DNA from 3 places in the Lysinibacillus sp. NPDC093692 genome. Region 2 is predicted to be linked to each of the others. Evidence: riboswitches for the same ligand, from Rfam matches in the RefSeq annotation. Region 2 holds a riboswitch; each other region holds the start of a gene.

The links. Region 2 has a riboswitch for lysine ahead of ACQKN4_RS03635 (cysteine hydrolase family protein). Riboswitches for the same ligand answer to the same signal wherever they lie in the genome.
Positions count from the first base shown of each region.
Region 1: linked by a shared signal. The riboswitch ahead of ACQKN4_RS15115 (transporter substrate-binding domain-containing protein) and the one ahead of ACQKN4_RS03635 (cysteine hydrolase family protein) in region 2 are both predicted to bind lysine.
Region 3: linked by a shared signal. The riboswitch ahead of ACQKN4_RS18750 (amino acid permease) and the one ahead of ACQKN4_RS03635 (cysteine hydrolase family protein) in region 2 are both predicted to bind lysine.

Region 1 is NZ_JBNNUW010000013.1:86,157-94,493, reverse strand. It holds gene ACQKN4_RS15130 (ATP-binding protein) at 1-30, shown strand, start outside; gene ACQKN4_RS15125 (2-oxoglutarate dehydrogenase E1 component) at 261-3,083, shown strand; gene odhB (2-oxoglutarate dehydrogenase complex dihydrolipoyllysine-residue succinyltransferase) at 3,178-4,407, shown strand; lysine riboswitch at 4,945-5,131, shown strand; gene ACQKN4_RS15115 (transporter substrate-binding domain-containing protein) at 5,247-6,113, shown strand; gene ACQKN4_RS15110 (amino acid ABC transporter permease) at 6,303-7,028, shown strand; gene ACQKN4_RS15105 (amino acid ABC transporter ATP-binding protein) at 7,041-7,772, shown strand; gene ACQKN4_RS15100 (hypothetical protein) at 7,995-8,222, shown strand.
Region 2 is NZ_JBNNUW010000002.1:174,098-182,434, forward strand. It holds gene ACQKN4_RS03615 (S8 family serine peptidase) at 1-1,665, shown strand, start outside; gene ACQKN4_RS03620 (hypothetical protein) at 2,361-2,624, shown strand; gene ACQKN4_RS03625 (hypothetical protein) at 2,850-3,005, opposite strand; gene ACQKN4_RS03630 (hypothetical protein) at 3,481-3,798, shown strand; lysine riboswitch at 4,555-4,739, shown strand; gene ACQKN4_RS03635 (cysteine hydrolase family protein) at 4,893-5,609, shown strand; gene ACQKN4_RS03640 (APC family permease) at 5,623-6,966, shown strand; gene ACQKN4_RS03645 (GNAT family N-acetyltransferase) at 7,327-7,803, opposite strand; partial or broken gene ACQKN4_RS03650 (GNAT family N-acetyltransferase) at 7,953-8,337, shown strand, end outside.
Region 3 is NZ_JBNNUW010000020.1:2,410-10,746, reverse strand. It holds gene ACQKN4_RS18775 (ABC transporter permease) at 1-672, opposite strand, end outside; gene ACQKN4_RS18770 (ABC transporter ATP-binding protein) at 650-1,573, opposite strand; gene ACQKN4_RS18765 (sensor histidine kinase) at 1,711-2,646, opposite strand; gene ACQKN4_RS18760 (response regulator transcription factor) at 2,652-3,344, opposite strand; gene ACQKN4_RS18755 (serine hydrolase domain-containing protein) at 3,405-4,331, opposite strand; gene ACQKN4_RS18750 (amino acid permease) at 4,699-6,159, opposite strand; lysine riboswitch at 6,243-6,419, opposite strand; gene ACQKN4_RS18745 (CynX/NimT family MFS transporter) at 6,592-7,800, shown strand; gene ACQKN4_RS18740 (nitric oxide synthase oxygenase) at 7,879-8,337, opposite strand, start outside.

The DNA of each region.
Region 1 (8,337 bases), on a different contig from region 2:
TTCTTCATGAAATTCCCTTTGAAAAATTGAGAAAAATACACGCTTTATTTCATTATTCTATCCTTTGGGAAAAAAATTGCTTAATTTGCTAAAAAGAGTTGTATTTTTTGTGAAGAGTAGTAAGATTGAGATGGAAAAAACGTTCTTTAAATAATGGATGAGAAGTCAAACATCCTTTAAAAGAACGGAAAATTATTATATAATTAATTGTAATTTAATTAATGGAACTGCCGAAAGGCAAAATTTGGAGGTCATTTTTCATGTCGAACAACGTTACAACTGTAAGTTCTCCATGGTCAGCTTTTTCTGGTCCTAACCTAGGATATGTGATGGAGCAATACGACTTATTCTTACAGTCTCCTGAAGAAGTAGAACCGGAGTTAGTATTATTATTCCAACAATTTGGTGCACCAGTAGTAGTAGAAGGTGAAGTAGCTGTAGCTAGTAATGCAGCAGCTCCTGCTGGCGATTACAAGAAAGTGTTAGCAGCTGTGAAATTAGCAGATGCAATCCGTACAAACGGTCATTTAGCGGCAGATATTTATCCTTTGAAAAACCGTGAACTACAAACAGCTCAAATTGAAGAAAGCGCGTTCAACTTAAGCGCTGCAGATTTAGCTGAAATTCCTGCAGCTGTCTTCTTCAAAGATGTGCCAGCAAACGTGAAAAATGGTAAGGATGCAATCGATTACTTAAAATCTGTTTATACAGATAAAGTAGCATTTGAATATAATCACGTAGTAGCAACTGAAGAACGTGATTGGATTCAAGCACAAATTGAAACAGCTTCATTTAAACAAGCATTAGCTTCTGATGAGAAAAAAGCTTTATTAGACCGTTTAACTCGTGTTGAAAACTTCGAGAAGTTTATTCATAAAACTTTTGTAGGTCAAAAGCGTTTCTCTGGTGAAGGTTTAGATACTCAAATCGTCCTATTCGATGAAATTTTGAAAACAGCTGAAACAAATAGCGTTAAAAATGTACGTATTGGTATGGCCCACCGTGGTCGTTTAAATGTGTTAACACACATTTTAAATAAACCATATGACATGATGTTCTCTGATTTCGCACATGTTTCTAATGAATTATTTATGCCAGAAGATGGTCGCCTTGAAATTACTAAAGGCTGGACTGGTGATGTAAAATACCACATGGGTGCTTCTTACAACCGCGAATCTGGTATGAATGTTAAACTTGCTTACAACCCTTCTCACTTAGAAGTAGGAAATCCTGTTGTTTTAGGTACTGCACGTGCTGCACAAGATGACACTTCTAAACCAGGGCAAGCTATTCATAACCGCACAAAAGGATTAGGAATTCTTGTGCATGGTGATGCTGCGTTCCCAGGTCAAGGGATCGTAACAGAAGTATTAAACTTTGCAAAAACTGAAGGGTTCACTACTGGTGGTACAATCCACATCATTGCTAACAACATGATTGGATTTACAACTGAACTACAAGACTCTCGCTCATCTGTATATTCTTCTGACCCTGCAAAAGGTTATGAAGTACCAGTTGTGCATGTAAATGCAGATAGCCCTGAATCTGTAGTTTTAGTTGGTCGTTTCGCAGCTAGCTACCGTCAAAAATTCGGTAAAGATATTATCGTTGACCTTCTTGGTTACCGTCGTCATGGTCATAATGAAACGGATGACCCAACTGTAACAAACCCTGAAACGTATAAATTAGTTTCTAAACATGAACCTGTCCGTTCTTTATACGGTGCTCAATTAGCAGCTGAAGGTGTAGTTTCTGCTGATGAAGTAGCAGCTTTAGATAAAGCTATTTATGCAGAAATGCAAGCAGCTTATGATCATGTAAGAGAAATGGCAGATAAAGATGAACATAAACATTTAGAAATGCCAGAAGAATTAAAAGTAGAATTCCCACAAATTGATACAGCAGTTGGTGCGGAACGTTTAGAAAAAATAAATGAAGAGCTTTTAGTGTTTGAAGAAAACTTTGAACCACAGAAAAAGCTTGGCAAAATTTTAGAAAAACGCCGTGATGCATTTGCTTCTGCAAAAATCGACTGGGGTCATGCAGAAACTTTAGCTTATGCAACAATTATTCAAGATGGCACACCAGTACGATTTACAGGTCAAGATGCACAACGTGGTACGTTCTCTCAACGTCACCTAGTGTTACATGACAAAAACAATGGTAATTTATTCACGCCACTTCACCATATTTCAGGTGCAAATGCATCATTTTCAGTACACAACTCTCCACTTACAGAAGCTGGGGTAGTAGGCTTTGAATATGGTTACAATATAGAAAACGACCATGTATTATCAGTATGGGAAGCTCAATTTGGTGACTTTGCTAACATGGCACAAGTTATGTTCGATAACTATATTTCAGGTGCACGTGCTAAATGGGGTCAAAAATCTGGTTTAGTAATTCTTTTACCACATGGTTATGAAGGTCAAGGTCCAGAACACTCTTCAAGCCGTATGGAACGTTACTTACAAATGTCAGCTGAAAATAACTGGTTCGTAGCAAACTGTTCAAACGCAGGTAACTACTACCACTTATTACGTCGTCAAGCAGCATTATTAGGTACTGAAGGCGTTCGTCCACTTGTGGTTGTATCACCTAAGTACTTACTTCGTCACCCATTAGCTGCAGCAAATGCTGATCAATTAGCAAATGGTTCATTCCAAGAAGTAATTGAACAACCAGGCCTAGGTTCAAAACCAGAAGCTGTAGAGCGCATTGTTTTAGGTTCAGGTAAAGTCATGATCGACATCGCAGACCGTATTAAAGACGGTGAAGGCTTCGATCACCTACACATTACTCGTGTAGAACAACTTTACCCATTCCCAAAAGAGCAAGTTGCTGGTATTATTGCTAAGTATCCTAATGTAAAAGAAATTGTTTGGGTACAAGAAGAGCCTAAAAACCAAGGTTCTTGGAATTATGCATTAGAAACATTACACGACCTTTCAGAAGGTAAAAAGCTACGTTATGTAGGCCGTCCTGCAATGAGCTCAACTTCTGAAGGTGATGCAGATTCTCATAAAGCAGCTCAAGCCGCACTTGTAGAAGAAGCAGTTGCTGAGCCTGTAAAGGTTAAATAATCATATATTAAATATTTTTGAGAGCCGGGCTACTTGCTTAGGCAGTAGCCCATTGATGTGCACCAATGCACGTTAATTAAAGGAGGAAATGAAAGTGGCTGAAATTAAAGTCCCTGAATTAGCAGAATCGATTACAGAAGGTAGTATCGCACAGTGGGTAAAAAAAGTGGGCGATCGCGTTGAAAAGGGTGAATTCATCGTTGAACTTGAAACAGATAAAGTAAACGCTGAAATCATCTCTGAAGAAGCAGGAGTTTTAACTCAAATTTTAGCTGAAGAAGGCGATACTGTACTTGTAGGTCAAGTAATCGCAGTTGTAGAAGCTGGCGAAGGTGCAGCACCTGCTCCAGTTGCAGCAGCTCCAGTTGAGGCAGCTCCAGCTCCAGCAGCACCTGCTCCAGTTGCAGCAGCTCCAGTTGTAGTAGAAACTTCTGGTGAGCGTGTAATCGCGTCTCCAGCAGCACGTAAACTTGCTCGTGAAAAAGGTATTGACCTTGCTGCTGTATCTCCAGTAGATCCACAAGGCCGTGTACGTGTACAAGACGTTGCAGCTCATGGTACAGCTCCAGTAGCAGCACCACAAGCAGCTCCAGCAGCACCTAAAGCAGTAGCAGCTGTTGATGAATCACGTGTGACAATTGAAAAAATGAGCCGTCGTCGCCAAACAATTGCAAAACGCTTACTTGAAGTAAAACAATCTACAGCAATGTTAACAACATTTAACGAAGTAGATATGACAAACGTTATGGCTTTACGTTCTCGTAAAAAAGACCAATTCTTCGAGTCAACTGGCTCTAAACTTGGTTTCATGTCATTCTTCACAAAAGCTGTAGTTGCAGCACTTAAAAAATACCCATATGTGAATGCACAAATCTCTGGCGATGAAATTCACTTAAACAACTTCTTTGATATCGGTGTAGCTGTATCAACAGAAGAAGGTTTAGTAGTACCAGTAGTACGTGACGCTGACCGCAAAAACTTTGCTGAAATTGAAGATTCAATTGCAGACCTAGCTAAAAAAGCACGCGACAAAAAATTAGGTTTAGCAGATCTTTCAGGTGGCTCATTCACAATTACAAATGGTGGTGTATTCGGTTCATTAATGTCTACACCTATCATGAATGGTACACAAGCTGGTATCCTTGGTATGCACTCAATCAAAAAACGTCCAGTTGAAGTGAATGGTGAAGTAGAAATTCGCCCAATGATGTACTTAGCACTTTCTTATGACCACCGTATTATCGATGGTAAAGATTCTGTAGGCTTCCTTAAAACTGTTAAAGAACTACTTGAAAACCCAGAAGATTTATTATTAAATTCTTAATTCCTGAGTTTCTTAAAACCTTGCGAACATCGTTTCGCAAGGTTTTTTTGCTTTTTATGAAGCATTTGTGGGAGGGAAGGATAAAAGAGCCAAAGTGACGGATAAAGCAAGCGAAGCGACCGAAAGAAGAGCTGAGATCGTTTGTGAAAGTTTCACAGTAAAAATGCGTATAGTGCAAATGGTGTTATCTTTACAGTTCAACAATTTCTTTTGAATTACTATAAAATAATTTAAATATTAATTATTTGCTTGATTTCTGAAAAATCAGTTCTTTGTCGCGTGTGTTACAAGCGTATCCACGTATATAAGTTGGTTGGAGTACGTACAATGGAGCATGGGCGATTTTACGGACTTTCTCGACAAAACATTCGAATAAATCATTTTCGACTTTGCAAAAGTATATATATGTCTTTAAAAGGCTAAAAAACCCTAATATTGTAATTAATCAGAAAAGTAATAAAATTGTCTTGACGAAAATATTGTTTTTATAGTAGTATCTTAATATCAATTAAATATACAAACCTCACATTTATCCTATTGTGAGGTAGAGGCGCGGTATTTATTAGTTCATTGTTGAGTATAAGCAAGCGAAGACGCAATGGAGAAGGAACTATCGCCGAAGTATAAAAGGAGCTCGTACTTTTATGCTGGGTCTGCAGTGAATAAGTGCAGGACTGTCCTAGTGAATTATTTTCCAGGTTTACTAGGTTGTGCTATCTCGGAATGATGGAATTTTAGTGAGGATTTGGGCAACTGTTAAAAAAGTAAGACCTAAGTTCAGTACTTAGGTCTTTTTTGGTACAGTTGTCTTATTTTTTTACAGAAAAGGGGAATGTTACATGAAAAGAAAATGGTTAGTATTAATGTTGACCGTAATGACAGCAATCTTGCTAGCAGCTTGTGGTGCTAGTGACAAGAAGGAGACGACATCGTCTAGTAATGGCAGTGCAAGTACTGATAAGAAAGAAGAAAGCGGCCAATTCCGAATCGGGATGGAGGCGGGCTATGCTCCGTTTAACTGGACGCAGCAAAGTGATGCAAATGGCGCGGTAAAAATTGCCGATAATGCAGAATATGCAGGCGGTTATGATGTACAAATGGCGAAAAAAATAGCTGAAGGCTTAGGAAAAGAATTAGTCATCGTAAAATTGGAATGGGATGGCTTAGTACCAGCTCTACAATCAAATAAAATAGATGCAATCATAGCAGGTATGTCACCTACTGCAGAGCGCAAGCAGACAATCGACTTCACTGACAATTACTATACATCTGATTTTGTAATGGTTGTTAAAAAAGGTAGTAAATATGAAAATGCAACATCTATTCAAGATTTCTCAGGTGCAAAAATTACTTCACAATTAAATACATCTAACTACACTGTTATTGATCAAATCAAAGGTGTAAAAAAACAAACAGCAATGGATAGCTTCCCAGCAATGCGTGTAGCAGTAGAAGCTGGAAAAATTGACGGCTATGTAGCAGAACGTCCAGAAGGTATTTCCGCTGCTGCTACAAATGATAAATTCACATATGTAAAGTTTGAAAAAGGCTTTGATACAGATGTTTCTAATACATCTATTGCAGTTGGTTTACGTAAAGGTGATGCTGAGCTTGAAAAAATCAATGAAATCTTAAAAGGTATTTCAGAAGATGATCGTCAAAAAATTATGGAAGAAGCAATCCACCACCAACCAGCAGCACAATAACAAGAATGCACGGGCTAACTATTAGCCCGTGCATTCCATAACATCTCATTTAATAACAATCACAAAAAAATAATAATGTCTTAGCTAATAGTTTCATAAAATTAAAGAAACAGAAGCCCAATGAAAGTGGTTGATAGCTAAGAGACAACAGTAACGAAAAAGCAACACGACGTTGTTAGGAGGTACATCATGAGTCTTGATTGGATTATTTCTATTGTTGAGAACAACTGGCAAATGTTTTTACGAGGTGCTTATTATACATTACTTATTTCAATTAGTAGTACAATTATTGGTGCACTTATCGGATTTTTCATCGGAATTATGCATACCATAAAGGTTCGCAAAAAAGGTGTAAATTTCTATAGCTTAAAGCTCATTAATTTTTTACTAACATGCTATGTCGAATTCTTCCGTGGTACACCAATGATTGTACAAGCAATGGTTGTATTTTACGGATTAGATATAGCATTTGGCATTGATATGCACTTTATTACGGCAGGTATTTTAGTTGTTTCACTAAATACAGGTGCTTATATGGCAGAAATCGTACGAGGTGGAATTGTTTCCATTGATCAAGGGCAGTACGAGGCTGCATCGGCTATTGGCATGAATCATGTTCAAATCATGCTACATGTTGTATTACCACAAGTTGCCCGAAATATATTGCCGGCAACAGGTAACCAATTAATTATGAACATTAAAGATACAGCAGTTTTAAACGTTATTGGGGTTACAGAATTATTTTTCCAAACAAAGTCGATTGCGGGTAATAACTTCCGCTATTTCGAATCCTTCTTTATAGCATGTATCCTATATTTCGTCATGACATTCACAGCATCAAGAATTTTACTGTATATTGAAAAGCGACTGGATGGACCAGATGCCTACAAAAAACAACAGAAAGAAGCAGTATAGGGGGATGAGCAAATGACAGTTATTAAAATAGAGCATTTAAGTAAATCATTTGGTCGTAACCAAGTGTTGAAGGATGTAAATTTTCAAGTAGAAAAGGGTGAGGTTGTCTGCTTAATCGGTTCTTCTGGATCTGGTAAATCAACACTACTACGCTGCATTAATTTACTGGAAACACCAAGTGGCGGTCAAATTTTTTATAAAGATGAAAACATTTTAGACGATAAACATAATATCCAAGAGTACCGAACACATTTAGGCATGGTATTCCAGCAATTTAACTTATTCAATAATCATAATGTGCTAAAAAATTGCACAGTTGGTCAAATGAAAGTATTAAAGCGTTCGAAGGCAGAAGCGGATGAAGTGGCACTAAAATATTTACAAATTGTTGGTATGGATCAATACGTCAATGCGAAGCCTCGGCAACTATCTGGCGGTCAAAAACAGCGTGTAGCGATTGCACGAGCATTGTCAATGAGCCCAGATGTAATGCTGTTTGATGAACCGACGTCAGCTCTCGATCCAGAAATGGTTGGAGAAGTATTAAAGGTAATGCGTCAGTTAGCGGATTCTGGAAATACGATGTTAATCGTTACACATGAAATGGAATTTGCTAAAGAAGTAGCCGATCGTGTAGTCTTTATGGATAAAGGTGTTATTGTAGAGGATGGCCCTCCAACTCAGGTTTTAGTAAACCCTCAGCATGAACGGACAAAAGCGTTTTTAAAACGGACATTAAGATAAAAAAGTTTACACGTTTGGTAATGAATAACTAAAAAAGTGAGTCCAAACGAATTTTATTAATAGTCAATATATAATGTGTAACAATTAAGCTGAACTAAATTAGTTCAGCTTTTATTTGTGATTAAGATATAATCTGGGCCACTCCAATTTAACGGTACAGTCAACTCTAGGAACTTTCTTCTACTGATAGCCTCAATTTTAGGCAGTTAAGGGGGTAGGACTTTGAAAAAATTATGTATTCTATTTACCGTAATTAGTGTTCTATTACTTGGATGTTCGCAAGAAAAAAGCTATAACGTATGGGTTGATTCATCAACACAAAGTCAAGAAACTATTGATTCAGCGATAAAAAGGCTTTCTAAAGCCGGGGTTGATTTCATTATTGATGAAAATGGTAGTGTCTTAGTAAATGAAAAAGAGATGGATAAGGCTGTAATGTGCTGTTCTTAAGCTGAAGGGGACTCTTTTTCGAAAAGGATAATGCCTTTTTTATAATTATTATGCACTTTATTGAAACGAAAACCACGAAATGGTTTTAGGAAGCAAAAGTTCAGTGATGCTAACA
Region 2 (8,337 bases):
ACTGGTGTAGTTACAGAAAACTTGAAAGGTACAGTTACTTTCGGTCCACAATCACTTAAAGACCGAGATATTTCTGTAACGAAACAAGTTTTAGTAAAAGATATTAAAGGGAACGGCGGCAATTATAACGTATCAATTGATGTAACAAAAACATTTGGTGATGCAACTGTTACAGTAGATCAGCCGACATTTAATCTAAATGGTGAGCAAGTTTTAAATATTACATTAACTGCTTCACAAGCTACGGCGCCAAACGGCTCTGAAATACTAGGGTATATTTACATTAGCGGTGGAGATACAGAAATTTCATTGCCATTCGCAGCTGACCTTGGCGGCGCGGCAGCAACTGCAATTAAAGATTTTAAGATTACAGAAACAGACCTATCCTTTAACGGAGATGGAGTGAAAGACTCAGCTGTACTTTCATTCACATTAACTGGAGATGTAACAACTAACTATATTGAGCTTTGGGATATTATGAATCCTGAAGGTGGAGAATACGGAGACGGCTACATTGGTTATCTACATGCAGGTACTGCGCTAGGAAAAGGCTCTTATACGCTGAATATTGGTGGGCAGTACAAACCATGGGGAACAGCGCCAGCCACAAAGATTCCAGATGGTCTGTATACAATTGACTTCACCGGTCTTGCAGCATCAGGAGTAGTTTCCGATTATGTTGGACCAATTATCGTGAAAACGACTAAACCAGAAATTACTGGTTCAGTAGCTAAAGGTGTCGCTACAGGACAAGTAACAGATAAGTATATCGACTACAATGAAGAGTTATATTTATACGATTTAGATTACAATTTAAATGACAAATTAAAAGCTTCCTATGTTTCGACGGTAAATGGCAAAGTACAAGCGCCAGTTGCCTTTGAATTAAATCAAGACGGTAGCTTCACATTCCCAGTAACAGCAGAAACAAATGCTGTATCAGTAATAATTAAAGACGCTGCCGGGAATGTTGGTGAAGCAAAGATATATGAAAAAGAAGTAGTAGAACCAGTAGTAGAGCTTTCTGTAAATCCAACTAAGCTAGACCTAACAGCTGGAGAAACTGCACAACTTACGGTAACAGAAACGTCAACGCCTGCAGAAGGTGCTGCAACAGAGGAAGACGTAACTTCAAAAGCTACTTATGTTGTTGGAGATGAAAACGTTGCAACAATAGTAAATGGATTAGTAACTGCAGTAGGTGAGGGCACGACTACAATTACTATTTCATACGGTGATAATGAAGTTACTTTAAATGTTACAGTTAAAGCACCTGTTATAGAACAACCAATAGTAACACTAGAAATTGATCAAGCTCAGGTTGAAACTAGAATAGGTAAAGAAGTTCCAGTTAAGATTACTGAAGTAACTACTTTTGATGGTAAAACAACAGAAAAAGATGTTACAAAGCTTGCAACCTACGAAGTAACGAATGATAAAATAGCTACTGTAAAAGAGGGGGCCGTAAAAGGAAAAGGTCAAGGTAATACGACGATTACGGTAACGTATGGTGAGCACACACTAACATTTGATGTGTTGGTTGTAAAGCCAGGGAATGACAACGGAAACGGTAATGGAAACGGAAACGGAAACGGTAATGGAAATGGAAATGGAAACGGAAATGGTAATAAAAATAATAATGAAGTTACCGAGGAAGAGTTATAATTAATTTAAGTTCAAGCAAAAAGAGAAATTGCACAGCGCAATTTCTCTTTTTAGTATTGCTTGGTTAGTTCGTCTTAGGTAAATTGAAATCAGTCCTGTTATTTTGATTAACAAAGTTAATAAGCAACTCTTCACCTGTAAGCTCTGTTAATATACATTTAATCAAGTGCATATAGTGATTCCCGGTCTCTAGCAACGAATTTGGCACCGTGATCGATACAGTTGAGATTGTTTTACTTCCTATAAGTAATTAAATAACCTCATGAGATTTCTCTTTTTAAAAATAAGTATGTAAATGTTTAAAAAGATTAAAAATTCGCAATAAATATAGGATTTAATAATGTAACAATATTACGATCATGTATATTTCCGCTTACTTTAACCTTTAATGATTCTGCTTTATTTAAATTAATTTCGACAGGTATAACAGAATCAGATGGTGATAAGGAGAATGCTTTTACAATACTACCATCTGAATTCATCATAGGTGAGGATCACGACATGAAGTTATCCTAACAGATACATAGGGACTCTTTAAAATTTTACGTCAATAATCGACAATTGATTGGTCTCGTTGCAAAACTTTGTAAATTAATAGTGAATATTGTTACTACCTTGTGAATATAATAGCCACATGCAGTTTAAGCTTTTAATTAATTTATTAAGGAATTAGGATGAAACAAAGGAGTGTAAAATTGTCGATTTCAAATCCTCAATACGCATTTTTAGAGGTTGATTTTCATAATCCTAATTTAACTAAAGTAGAACTAAAGGTTGAGAATATTTCCGAAGGAGTACGGGAAAATAATGAACTCGTAGGAAATACAAAAATAGCATCGAAAATAATACCACCTAATGTATATATAAAATTAAACTGGATAATAGGATTGCTCTTATTGATACCAATAGATATTTATTGTATTACGGCTTTAGTGGTATCTGAATTCTTATCAAAATAAAAAGTTAAAACTACCATTGTCTTAGGTTATTCTTAAGATCGAATGCGAAAGCGAAACAGTGTGTCATGAAGGAAAAAAGTAAGTGGTAATCAGCCCGGAATTATTTCCGTTTTTTTTGTACTTTAAGAAATCGAAAGAGATGGATCTAGGTGATGTTTACACAATAAGAAAAGCCCCAATACACACCTATTTCTAAGGTGAATATTGGGATTTTGTTTATCACTATTAACGTTTATTTTCATTTTGAATATTACTGAAATCTACTTCTTCAGCGAACTCTTCTCTGTTTTCATTTTTACGTTCTCTGTTAGCATTTTGATTTTGATTCTGCTGTTTTTTGTTGTCTTGAGTTTTATTATTTTTATGTTTATTATTACCCATGTCATCTCACCTCCACCATTAGTGTGAGAGAAAGATGATTTTTTATCCGCATAACTTACAATTAATTAGTGAAATATTTGTGATGAAACAAAAGGTATGGATATAGTAACATTTTCACCTCCACTTTCTGAGAACGCAGCCGGTAATGTTAAATCACTTGTTAGTGGTTACTTGTCTCATCTTAGAAAGTTTAATTCTTAGATTCTGATGGAACTGCAGATCCATCTGCTCAAGCAGAAAAAGACTACTAATCGTGTATATACTCGTAAGAAGAAAATGGAAGTTGATGTTCCTTATCCATCGATCGAGCGGGTTGAGTTTTATCTTGTAAAGTGGGACGGCCTTAAGATCTACCAAAGAAATGATAAAAGAACTAATTTCCAGTAATGGATTCTTTTGTTGTGCAAAGGATTGAAGATATTTTCGAAGAGATTATATAATGAAGCATGTGTTAAAATTTTTATGGAGGTGGACTATGAAGACGGAAATGATTATGACCGTAGTTTTAATTTTAGGAATGGTAATCTTAATAGACAAAATATACGGAAAAATTAATATAGAAAATTATTCTCCTATTTGGGAGTATTTTTCTAAAGCAATTCTCTATGGGTTTATTGCTAGCGTTACACTATTCTATGGAAAGGAATCGCTAAGAGATGTTAATCCACTAGAATGGGCCATCATTGCAGTTTCAGCAATAGAAGGAACAGGAAACTATATTAATTATGTAAAAGAATCAAAAAGAAGAAAAGAAGAAAAGAAGAAAAGAAGAAAAAAGAAAGACTTGAGTTAATCAAACTTAGATACATAATGGAAAATAATTCTTCAACTTAATAGAGTTGCTTATCAAAAAGGGATTGCCTATTAGCGAAGGTGGTTGTGCTGCTGCTGCGACCTTTTATTACTGTTTTATATCATGATATTTTTAGTAGCGTAGAAGTAAATGTATATGCTCAATAAAACGGAATATAATTTTAGAGGTGCCTTACTTATAGCTGGTAATATAAGTAGGGCATTTTTGTGTATTAATAGACTACTTAATTAGAAGCTTGTTTTTCTGAGAAGTTTTTTACTATGTGTTAGATGATTTTTTTCTATAGGACAAAAATTTTTTAAAAAAATTGCGTGGGGGGTAAACCTCCCTCTTCGAACAATTGTTTACGGCGTTAGTCGGAATCCACTATGATTTGGGTAATGCTAAATATGGTAGCCCAAAATATTCCTAAAGGGGTGGATGCCGTGCAAACTCGGCAAAATAATCAAAATTATCGCTGGGGTAATTTATGAATTATATTGTGAATCGTGAGCGTTAATAAGGGAACGGTTTATAGGTAATGAAAAATCAAGAGGTGAATAATTAAATGCTTATACAATTGTTGATGTATTGTGGTATTTATTGTAAATAGTTATTATTTAAACTGTTTTGATTGTCATTTTTTTGTGGTTGTGCGCGATAAATCTTATAAAATATAGTAGATTTTAAAGTTGACATATAAAAAACGCAATAATATAATTATTTAAAATAATCAAATAATTCACACTTTTCTGATAGTTAGGTAGAGGCGCGGCAGTTAACAGTACCTAATGGAGTCCGAGAAGATGAAGAAGTTAGATAGAAGGAAGTGTCGCCGAAGTATGTGATGAGTTCTCGCCATCATATACTGGGGCTGTAGCGAATAGTTGCAGGACTGTCTTCGTAAACATACGTGTTTATGAAGTTGTGCTATCTCTGTTTAGACAAACAGTGGGAATTTTAAATGGTCGATTCATTTTAAGTTTCTAGAAATGAGTAGGTCATTTTTGTGTTAGACAGATTCTTTTACACAAAGAGTCTATATTTTATTTGTCTATACATTTTGGAATCAGAGGTATTTTGGAGGGGATTTTATGGATAATACATCAACATTATATTATGAATTTTTACCGACTGACGGTCAAAAAATAAACGTGAACCCTTATAAAACAGCATTACTAATAGTAGACATGCAACATCAGTTTATTAGCCGAGACGGATTAGACGCGCAGGTTGCAAGAGAAAAGGGCATGTTTGATCAGTGGGAATACTTTTTTGATCGTATCGACAATTTAACGATCCCGAACAATAAAAAGCTTTTAGATTTTTTCCGTACTAATAAATTAGAAGTAACATTTGGTCGCATTGCTTGCCATCATAAAGATGGACGAGATCGTTCTCCTGTACAACGCCGGACAGGGTGGAACAATATTTTATTGCCAATCGGTGACCCAGGAGCGGAGATGGTGGATGAATTAAAGCCTCTTGATGACGAAATTGTTGTAAATAAAACGACAGATAGCGTATTAAGTGGTACGAATTATGAATTTTTACTGCGTAATATGGGCATTGAAACAGTAGTTTGTACAGGTGTTGTAACAGATCAATGTGTTGCTTCAACAGTTCGAAGTTTAGCTGACGCAGGATTTGAAGTTATTTTAGTGGAAGATGCATGTGCAGCTGCAACGCAACAGCTTCATGATGCTGAAATTATGATTATGAATCAAATTTATTGCCAAGTGATGAGTACAGATGAAGTAATTGATTTAGTAACGGAAGAACTATCAAAACGCGAACCAATGAATCTGTGAGAGGAAATGGACTATGAGTCAAACACCAAATGATCATACACCACAGTTAAAGCGTGTTTTAACATTAAAAGATTTAGTCATTTATGGTATTGCTTTTATGACACCGATTGCGCCAGCTTATATTTATGGCTTTGCAGCAGAGTCTACAAGTGGAATGTTGCCATTAGCCTACTTGATTGCGATGGTTGCAATGATGTTTTCTGCATATAGTTACGGTCGAATGGCTGCTGTTTTTCCAAATGGAGGGTCGACTTATACATATACCCAACGTGCTATCAATCCGCATTTAGGTTTTTTTGCAGGTTGGGCAATGTTTATGGATTATGTCTTAGTGCCACTCATTGTATTCATGGTAGGTGCTTCATATGCGAATGCATTAATACCATCTGTTCCGTATTGGGTATGGGTGTTATTAATTGCAGGTATTATAACTACTGTCAATATTCTAGGTATTGGCATCGCAGCAAAAACAAATCAAACCCTCGTTATGTTTATGGGAATTGTAGTCGTTATTTTTGTGATTTTTTGTGTAAAGACAATTGTCGGTGCGGAAAGTGATACGTCGCTCTTTACTGTTGCACCGTTTTTCAACGATGAAAAATTCGTTATGTCTGCAATTATTTCTGGTGCAACAATGGCCTGCTTCTCGTTTTTAGGGTTCGATTCGATTACAACACTTTCAGAAGAGGCAGTCAATCCAAAAGAGGATATTTGGAAGGCAGCTATTTTAGCTTGTTTAATCGGAGGACTTATTTTTATTGTGCAAGCATATGTAGCTCAGCTTGTATGGCCTGATGTTACAAACTTTAGTTCAGCTGATACGGCTTTATTTGATGTAGCGGAAAAAGCAGGTGGTGCAGTTCTTGCAACTCTTTATACGGTTGCGATTATTGTATCAACAGTGACAGCTGGTTTAACAGGACAAGCAAGTGCATCTCGTTTAATGTTTAGTATGGGGCGTGATGAGGTACTTTCGAAAAAGTTTTTCACACATTTACATCCAAAATATCAAACACCGGTATACAATATTTTATTGATGTGTGTGATTAGTGTTTTAGGAGCGCTGTTTTTATCAGCAAATTTTATAGCAGAATTAATGAACTTTGGAGGTCTGACAGGATTTATGTTTGTCAATTTGTCAGTGATCGTGTATTACTTCTTCCGTAAAAAAGAAATGAAAATAATTCGATACTTATTAATTCCAGGGCTAGGATTTGGTATTTGTTTCTACTTATTTATTAATTTATCACCGATGACATTGAAGGTAGGCTTTATCTGGCTTGCAATCGGTTTTATCTATGCTTTCATTACGACGAAAGGCTTCAAAAAGAAACCACCAACATTTACGGATTTATAAAATACCGAAAGAGCTTAGAGTAAATTTCTAAGATAAGTCAGTTATCTAGTATTGGTAATTTTTATCGATGTTAGGTACCTGATTTATTTTTATACAGGAATATCTTATACGAAAGTAAAATACTCGCAGTATAAAATATCTTTACTTACGGGTATACCCTTAACAATCCCCCACATCCTTCCTCGATGAGCTGTGTTTAGAGGAGCAACTCCACAATTCATAAGCCAGTTTGCTGCATTATCTCTCTGAGCTTTTGTTAGGTACTCCACAGCATTCAGATAGACGATCAACAAGGCCGTATGTTGTAAGGGGAGAACAAAAAAATCACCCATGTCTTGAAGAGTGATTTTTGAAAATCTATTAAAGGTATAGGTTCATAACAAACTGCTCGCCAATACGTCCCATTCTTCTTTCACCGTTATCGACAAAGCCAGCTTTTAAATACAAATTTTGAGCCGGAGTATTTTTATGATTAACGACTAAAACGACTTCATTACAATCTTTAAATTTTCTTTTAATAAATTCAGGCAGTGCAAGCATCCCTTTTTTTGCATACCCATTTCCTTGCTGTTTATGGTCAATAGATAATGCAGTAAGCAGCATAGCTTTTGGATTAGTAGAGTACTCTTTCACTCTATCAGTTGCGTGCAGGACAAAAAATCCTACAGGAACATGGTCACTCAAAATAACAATCGGATATTGACCAACCATTTCTATAGAAATCTCTTTTGGAAGGGCAGTAAATTGACTTTGTTCTTCCGTAAGGTCAAAGTCATTCAAACTATCCACATACTCTTCAGAGAAATGTACTAATTCGAGGGTGTTCGTTTTTTGCATAAAATTGCCTCCTTTTTTTATTATTCTAATACCAGAACGAATGTTCGTCAAGAGACTTGGTTTATAAACGCTTTAATTTGATGGTGAAATATAGGAAGCAATACACATATATATTTAAGGGAATGACAAACAAATTGGGGGAATGAACAATGGTTTTACTTACATATAAAGTAGAGAAAAACGAGCTAATAATGTTAAAAGAAGTTTATCAATCGGTAGGATGGAGGAACATGACGAAAACATAATAAGGAAAGTTTTTAATGCAAGTACACATCAAGTTTTCGCAGTAAAAGATCATCAAATTATAGGGTTTGCGAGAGCTCTTTCAGACGGTGTCTTTAATGCTGCTATTTATGATGTTGTAGTACATAAAGATTATCAGGAAAGAGGGATTGCCAGAACTCTTTTAGAGGACATTATTCAGCAATTAGAGGATGTTTCTTGTATTCAGTTAATTGCAACAACAGGAAATGAACCTTTTTACGAAAAGGTTGGCTTTAAAAAGTTGAAAACTGGTATGGCCATTTACAAAAA
Region 3 (8,337 bases), on a different contig from region 2:
TAAGTAGGCCACGCTTATACCGATAATAGCTAAAATGATAGGTATAAAAATAATATCATATAAGGTGAAGTTACCCGAATTTGATGATACGACCGATACAATTAATATAGATGATAAAATCGTTGCCGGAATAGAGTATTTTCTCATGCCGAAATACAACGGTATTAAAGCGATGCATGATGCTGAAACTGCATTCATGATCACAGCGGGAATTCGTTGTATGATGATAGATACCGATAACGTATCTGGGAGCAATTGAAAACTCTCACTAACAGCACAAAAAATTGCTGTGACAAATATAGTCGATAAAACAATTGCACTAAAGGTAAAAAGAACAACTATGGCTAGCTTTGAAGCAATTAGTTTTTTTCTATTGATCGGGTACATAAAGGCTACAGTGATCGTTCTATATTTAAATTCTCCAATAATAAACTTGGCGATTAACACACTAGCAAAAATAATAAATACTGCTCTTACAATTGAATCTATCATGCCTAATGCCGTCTGATAAGTTCTAAAATCCACATCTCCTTCTACTTTAGTAATAAATATAAGCATAAATATAACAGCTAGTATTATAAAATTTGCGAAGACAGCTCGTTTTATATAGGAACCAATATGATATTTTTTCATTTCTAACCGCATTAAATTAAACACTAGTGGCACCTCCATTGATTAACTTCAAGAAATAATCCTCTAATGAGCTTGTTTTTTTGCTAATGCCCTCAATTTCAATATCATGCTCAATCAATGTTTTAGATAGCACCTTTTGCGAAGCTGTCAATTCATAAATTCGAATACAATTGTCATCCACCAGTTTGAAATTAGTAATATTTAATTTACTTTCTAAAATAAAGGCAGCCTTTTTCCCATCATTAATAATCAATTCAATATAATTTGACTGACTACGATTGACAGCGTCCATAGATACTTCCTTCATTAATCTCCCATCCTTAATAACTCCAACTGTATCTGCCAACTGTTCAATTTCACCCAAAATGTGGCTAGAAATCATAATAGTAATGCCATACTCTTTACAAAGCATCTTGAATAACTCTCGAAGCTCTTTAATGCCGACTGGATCTAGCCCATTAATCGGTTCATCTAAAATAAGTAGTTCCGGCTTCGTAATAATTGCACGAGCAATACCCAAGCGTTGTTTCATTCCAAGGGAAAAGTCTTTTACACGTTTATTTTCCGTGTTTGTTAGTTTTACTAAATCTAGAACATGCGCAATTTCTTTCTTGTCATAATAGCCCATATATTCGCAATGTAATTCTAAAGTTTCCTTTGCCGTTAAATCTTCATAAAAAATTGGGTATTCAATAATCGTCCCCATCCTTTTCAGCACTTCGTATGAGCGGTCATTTAATTTCTCACCAAAGATTTCAATATCTCCACTCGTTGGCTTCGTAAGGTTTGTTAGCATTTTCATGACTGTCGTTTTACCGGCACCATTAGGACCTAAAAAACCGTAGATCTCTCCTTTTTTCACATGCATAGTAACAGCAGAAACGACTTCTTTCCCCTCAAACACTTTCGTGAGCTGGTTTGTCTTCACAATATATGTCATGTAAATCTCTCCCTTACATTTAACTATCCTTATTATAAAAAATGAAACTCTCTAATTTATTAATGGATTCTTACAAATTTCTTAAGCGCAGAAGAAAAGCTTGTAAAGCATTTTAAATGCTCTACAAGCACGGCTGTTCAATACATCATTCGTTTTAGTGAAATCGTAAAAATGGTCTTCTCATATGGAATACTGGAAAGCTGGATGGAGCCATCCATTAATTCTACAAGACGTTTTGTAATCGTTAAGCCAAGTCCACTCCCTTGGAAGGATTTATTTCTAGAATCCTCAAGCGTATACATTCTTTCAAAAACATTATCAATATGATATTCGTCAATCCCTTTACCACGATCCCATACATCAATACAAATATTCGTATCATCAGTTCTTACTGTGAGTCCAATGATGTTTCCTGCCGCCCCATAGGCAATCGCATTTGACAATAAATTATTCAAAACTCTATCTAATGCTTCCTCATTACCAAGTGCATATACAGATATCTCAGGTATTGTTATATCAATCTCTAATCCCAATGACATGACCATATCGTAAAATGATAAAATGTTTTTCCGGCAAATTTCACTTACGTTAATTTTCGTCATTGGGTAATCTGTATCTCCAGCCTCCAATTTTGCCAAATCAAAAAATGTATGGATTATTTTTAATACGTCCAATGTTTTCGAATGAACGCCTGTGAGCAAGCGCTGCCGCTCCTCGTCACTAAGGGATGGCTGTAGCTGCAGCATTTCCGTATAACCGAGCACAACTGTTAAAGGTGTTTTAAGATCATGTGAAATATTGGCCAACATTTTTTTCATGGAACCTTCCATTTTTCGATGTGTTACTTGCACTTTTTGTTTGTGGTCTAACAATGCATTCATCGCGATTAGTAGCTGCTGTAATTCTTGATTAGCTGTCGATACTAAAATCTTTTCGTTCGATTGTTCATCAATGATTGTTTGCAGCTTTTGATGCATGTATTGAATCTCAGCATCTTGTTGTTTCTTTGCCTTCATCTGAAAAATAATAATTCCTACGAGTGAAACAATAATTAGCAATAGACATATAATCATGATGTTTACCCTTCAAATTTGTAGCCGATCCCCCAAAGCGTTTTAATATACTTAGGGTTGGACGGATCGTCTTCAATTTTTTCTCGTAATCTTCTTATATGTACATTAATAATATTTTCATCTCCATAGTAAGAATCATTCCAAATCAATTGATAAATTTGCTGCTTCGTATAAACTCGATTACGATTTGTCACAAATAACGTTAAAATAGCAAATTCCTTTGACGTGAGCTTTACATTTTGTCCATTCTTCTCAACCGAAAAATTAACAAGATCTATCGATAAGTTGTCTATCTCTACTATATCTGCCTTATCCTCTACTTGACTGGAGTATTTTGTAGCTCTTCTAATTGCGGCTTTGACACGTGCAGAAAATTCTAGCATCGAAAACGGCTTAGCGATATAATCATCTGCCCCTAATCCTAATCCTAATGCTTTATCAACATCACTATCCTTCGCTGACATGATGATAATTGGAAGTGATGCTTGCTCTCGTATAATCTTTAAAACTTCTAATCCATTAAGCTTCGGTATCATAATATCCAAGATTACTAAATCAAAGGGATTGTTTAAACAATTTTGTAATGCTTCTTCTCCATTTACTGCAGAGGTGACAAGGAATCCCTCCATCGTTAAATAGCTTTCTACCATTTCACGAATGGCTTCATCATCTTCTACTAGTAAAATGTGCTTTTGCATTTCCATGCACCTCTATTCTAAAATGTAAAATTTCATTTTAACGGCTCCTCATCATAACGATTATCTTAAGATGTGATCCTTTATTAATTGAAGCGGTAATAAACTAGTTTCATACAAATCACCTGTGATAGTAATAACTAGTTCTTCCTTTGGCCAAATAAAAATATATTGCCCCCCAAAGCCTAATGCAAAGAAATATTGATTATCTTCCGAAAAAGCTTTAGTTTCATTCTGTTTATTTACCCACCAATGCATCCCGTAATAACCGATTTTTTCATAAGTCATCAAATTCGGCTTTATCGAATGGTTAATCCAATCCTCTGAAACTATCCTTTTCTCGTTATATACGCCTTTCTTTAAAACTAAGAGCCCTACTTTCATCATATCTTCTGCCTTTAATAAAAGACCATCTGCCCCTTTACTAATTTTCTTCTTATCCTCGTACCACTGATATTCTTGAATACCTAATGGTTGAAATAAATAACGATTGGCAAATTCTTTTGTTTTCATATTCGTAACTTGCTGCAATATAGCAGATAGTATATGGGAGCAACCCGAGTTATAATTCATATGCGCACCCACTGGATGTACCATTGGACGATTCACTATAAATTTTACTATATCAGAATGAAATACCATAGGAGCAAAACAATTCCATTCTCCGAATTCCGGGAAATCTAACCCTTCCGTCATTGTTAAAAGGTGATATATTGTCATATCCAACTTACGTTTGTCATCTTGCCGTTCGAATAGTTCAGGAAAAAAAGAATGGATAGGTATATGAACAGATTCCAAATATTTATGATCTATTGCAATGCCAAATAAAATTGAAAGAATACTCTTTGTACAAGAATTAATTTTATGAAGTTTCTGTTGTTGTTTGTTGTTTTTATAGTATCGAAATATCGTTTTACCGTGACTATTAATCAAAAAAGTATTAATCTTTTCTTTTTTTAATCTGTTTTGTAAAAATGGATAGTCTATCATCTTCCCCCTCCTTTGATTATTTGTCCTCACCTATTAAGATTTACGTGCAGTTATTTCTATTGAATGAAGATAGATGGTATACGTTTCAATAAATTCCATAACCAAAATTTAGTGGTTATTCATTTCTAAAACAGTTTACCATATTAAGGTTGGGTACCAAAAATGGATGGACGGTCTGAAAAACTATAAAAACGTATCAGTGTTCACTATTATGGGGATGCAGTTTTTGAGGCTTAAAGGATTTTACTTTTCACTGACAGTTTTTTCTCTGACAAGATTATATGTTTGAGCTTGCAAATTCATTTTTCAACTAAAAAAACTGCCCTGCAAGCCATTTTCTACGGCTCACAGGACAGTTTATTATTTATTAATCTACTTTTAAATCACATTGCTCAAGCGGAAGCATTTTTGTTTTATGCTTAATTTTATAGCCAAGCCATAACAGTAAGAACAGTGGAATACCGATATACGAGACAAGGACTCCGTACCAATCTACTGAACCACCCATAAAGGCATTGTAGTTTTGTCCAATAACAACAATCATACAAACCGTAAAGGCAAATAGCGGACCGAATGGGAATAATTTTGCTTTATACGGCAACAATTTCGGATCTAATCCCTGTACATCGAACGCTCGACGGAAACGGTAATGGCTAAATGCAATTCCTAGCCAAGCAATGAAGCCAGACATCCCAGAGGCATTTAGAAGCCACATGTAGACCACACCATCACCAAAGAATGAAGCTAAAAATGCTAGGGAGCCGACAGCTAAAGTCGCCAGTAATGCGTAAATCGGAATTCCTCGACGGCTTAGTTTAGCGAAAAATTTAGGTGCATGTCCATCTACCGCTAATTGCCAAAGCATACGAGAAGATGCGTACAGCCCTGAATTCCCTGCTGACAGCATTGCCGTTAGAATGATAGCATTCATCAATGATGCAGCAAAGGCAATTCCTAAACGATCGAACACCAGTGTAAATGGTGAAACAGCGATATCTTCAGATAGCAAACGTGCATCTGTAAACGGAATCAACAGACCAATTGCACCGATCGCTAAAATATAGAATAAAAGAATTCGCCAGAAAACGGACTTAACAGCTTTCGGAATATTTTTACCAGGATCATCTGTTTCACCTGCTGTTATTCCAAGTAATTCTGTTCCTTGGAACGAGAATCCCGCAGCTAAGAAAATACCAAATGTAGCAAGGAAACCACCGTGGAATGGTCCATCACTAATAAAGAAATTCGTAAAGCCTACCGGAGCGTTTCCTCCTAAAATACCAAATATCATTAAGAAACTGATGATAATAAAAATGATTACAGTTACAACCTTTATCATGGCAAACCAATATTCACTTTCACCATAGCTTTTTACCGATAATAGATTGAACGATAATACAACAGCAATAAATAAAACAGTCCAAAGTGCTGATGAGCTATCTGGGAACCAATATTTCATAATCAATGATACAGCAGAAATTTCTGCCGCAATTGTAATTGCCCAGTTGTACCAATAGTTCCAACCAAGTGCAAAGCCTAGAGCTGGATCCACAAATTTTGTAGCATACGTACTAAATGAGCCCGATGATGGCATATAGGCTGCCATTTCACCTAAGCTCGTCATTAAAAAGTAAACCATGATACCGATTAATGCATAAGCAAGAAGTGCACCGCCAGGACCTGCTTGTGCAATGGCACCACCACTAGCTAAAAACAATCCTGTACCGATTGTACCGCCTAATGAAATCATTGTAATGTGACGGCTTTTTAATTCTTTTTTCAACTTTGGCGCTTTATGGCCGAGCTGATTGACTTTAATTTCACTCACAATTTAACTTCCTTCCTTTTAAGAGGCGAAAAAAATGCCATCACATGAACGGCAGTGATGGCTAAGTAAATCCTCTGTTCTTTCAAAATGATAGCTCAACACGTTGTCCAAACGTGACAGTTCTGTTCCTTTCGGAGACAGCCCCAGCATGAGGTTTTCAAGTCCCCTCACACTTCGGCAGTATTTCCTTTCAACTAATATCTTAAATGCTTGTCATTTCCATTAGCATACTCTTAAATACCGCGACCTCTACCTCAATATAAACATGAGGCATATTATTAAATTTATGATGAATATTATTCTAACATATGACATATGGCATTTCAATAACTCAAGTAACATTCTATATTTTGTGAATTTTCAACTATTTTTATTATTGTGATAAAGTGGTATAGTGGTTCAATCATAATTGTTCTAACAGGGGGGATTTATTTGACTACTCATGAACATACCGATACTTATCCTAGCAGGAAAATTAACTGGAAAGGTACAACATTATTACTAGTGATCGGCGTAATTTGTATTGCCTCGACATTACGGATGCCGCTAACAGTTGTTGGACCTATTATTTCCTTTATCCGAGAAGACCTCGGCATATCCTATGCATTAGCGGGCTTTCTAACAACAATCCCATTGCTAGCATTTGCAATTATCTCACCTTTCGTACCAATTGTCGCACGTAAAATCGGGCTAGAACTAACATTATTTTTATCGACTATTCTTTTGGCATTAGGGATTGTACTGCGCTCCCTCGGTACAACTAGTTTTCTCGTATTTGGCACTGCGCTAATTGGTATAGCCATTTCATTCGGTAACGTACTTATTCCAGGATTACTTAAATTGAAGTTTCCTTATCACGTAGGTTTACTTATGGCCTTTTTCACAATGTCGATGAATTTGACAGCTGGGCTCGGCGCTGGCATTAGCTATCCTGTTGCCCATTCATCAATTGGCTGGCAAGGTGCACTGGCAGTCGCACTTGTTCTCGTGGTGTTAACCATTTTAATTTGGATTCCACAGTTGAAATTTAATAAGCCGGAGCCTAATGTTAAAACTACGAAAGAACGTACACCTTTATGGAAATCACCTGTAACTTGGGCAGTAGCGGGAGCTATGGGATTTCAGTCGTTATTATTCTATACAACCGCTGCTTGGATTCCTGAAATATATATAGCACAAGGATTAGCTGCAGATCGTGCAGGATGGATGTTTTCCATCATGCAATTTTCACAAGTACCAATGGCCTTAGCTGTGCCTATTATCGCTAGTAAAATGACATCTCAGCGACCTCTCGTATTCATGTTTACGGCATTTTACTTAATTGGTTTTATCGGACTAGTAATGGAATGGACAAACCTCGCTATACTTTGGATGGTACTACTAGGCTTAGCCGGAGGAGCTTCATTCTCATTAGCGATGATGTTCTTTACATTACGTACCCGTACCGCTTTTGAGGCAGCTGATTTATCAGGTTTTGCACAATCATTGGGGTATTTATTAGCTGCAATCGGTCCAATCTTATTCGGTTATTTACATGATATATTCGGTGGCTGGGATATTACTGGTTGGTTATTTGTTGTCGTAGCATTCATACTCTTCTTATGTTCATTTAGAGCTTCTAAAAATGAATATGTAAATTAAAAAAGGTAGCGCATGATCTTATTTCAGCGGGTGTTTGGACACCCGCTGAAATAAGTTAACGTGAGCTGCCTTTCTCTATTAATAAGGTGGTTTCTGATAAAAATAGTTCGGTGTATTGTAAACATTAACATAAGGCTTGTGATAAATATGAGTTGTAGCTGGCGAAAGAGGTGGAATCAACCATGTCCAATTGCCTGTAACCTCACGATTTGCTGCTGCTTCTGCTTCCTCAAACAATTTAAATTGTTGTGCAGCTGTATGATGATCTACAATGCTCACCCCATCTTCTTTAAAAGAATGTAGAACGGCCATATTCAGCTCAACTAATGCTCGGTCACGCCATAGAGATGCCTGTTTAGCTGTATCAAGGTTAAAAATTTCTGCTATAGCGGGTAGCATATTATAGCGCTCATGATCTGCTAAATTACGTGCCCCGATTTCTGTACCCATATACCAACCATTGAATGGAGCTGTCTCAAAGTCGATACCTGCCATTTGGAAGCGCATGCTCGAAATAATCGGCACTGCATACCATTT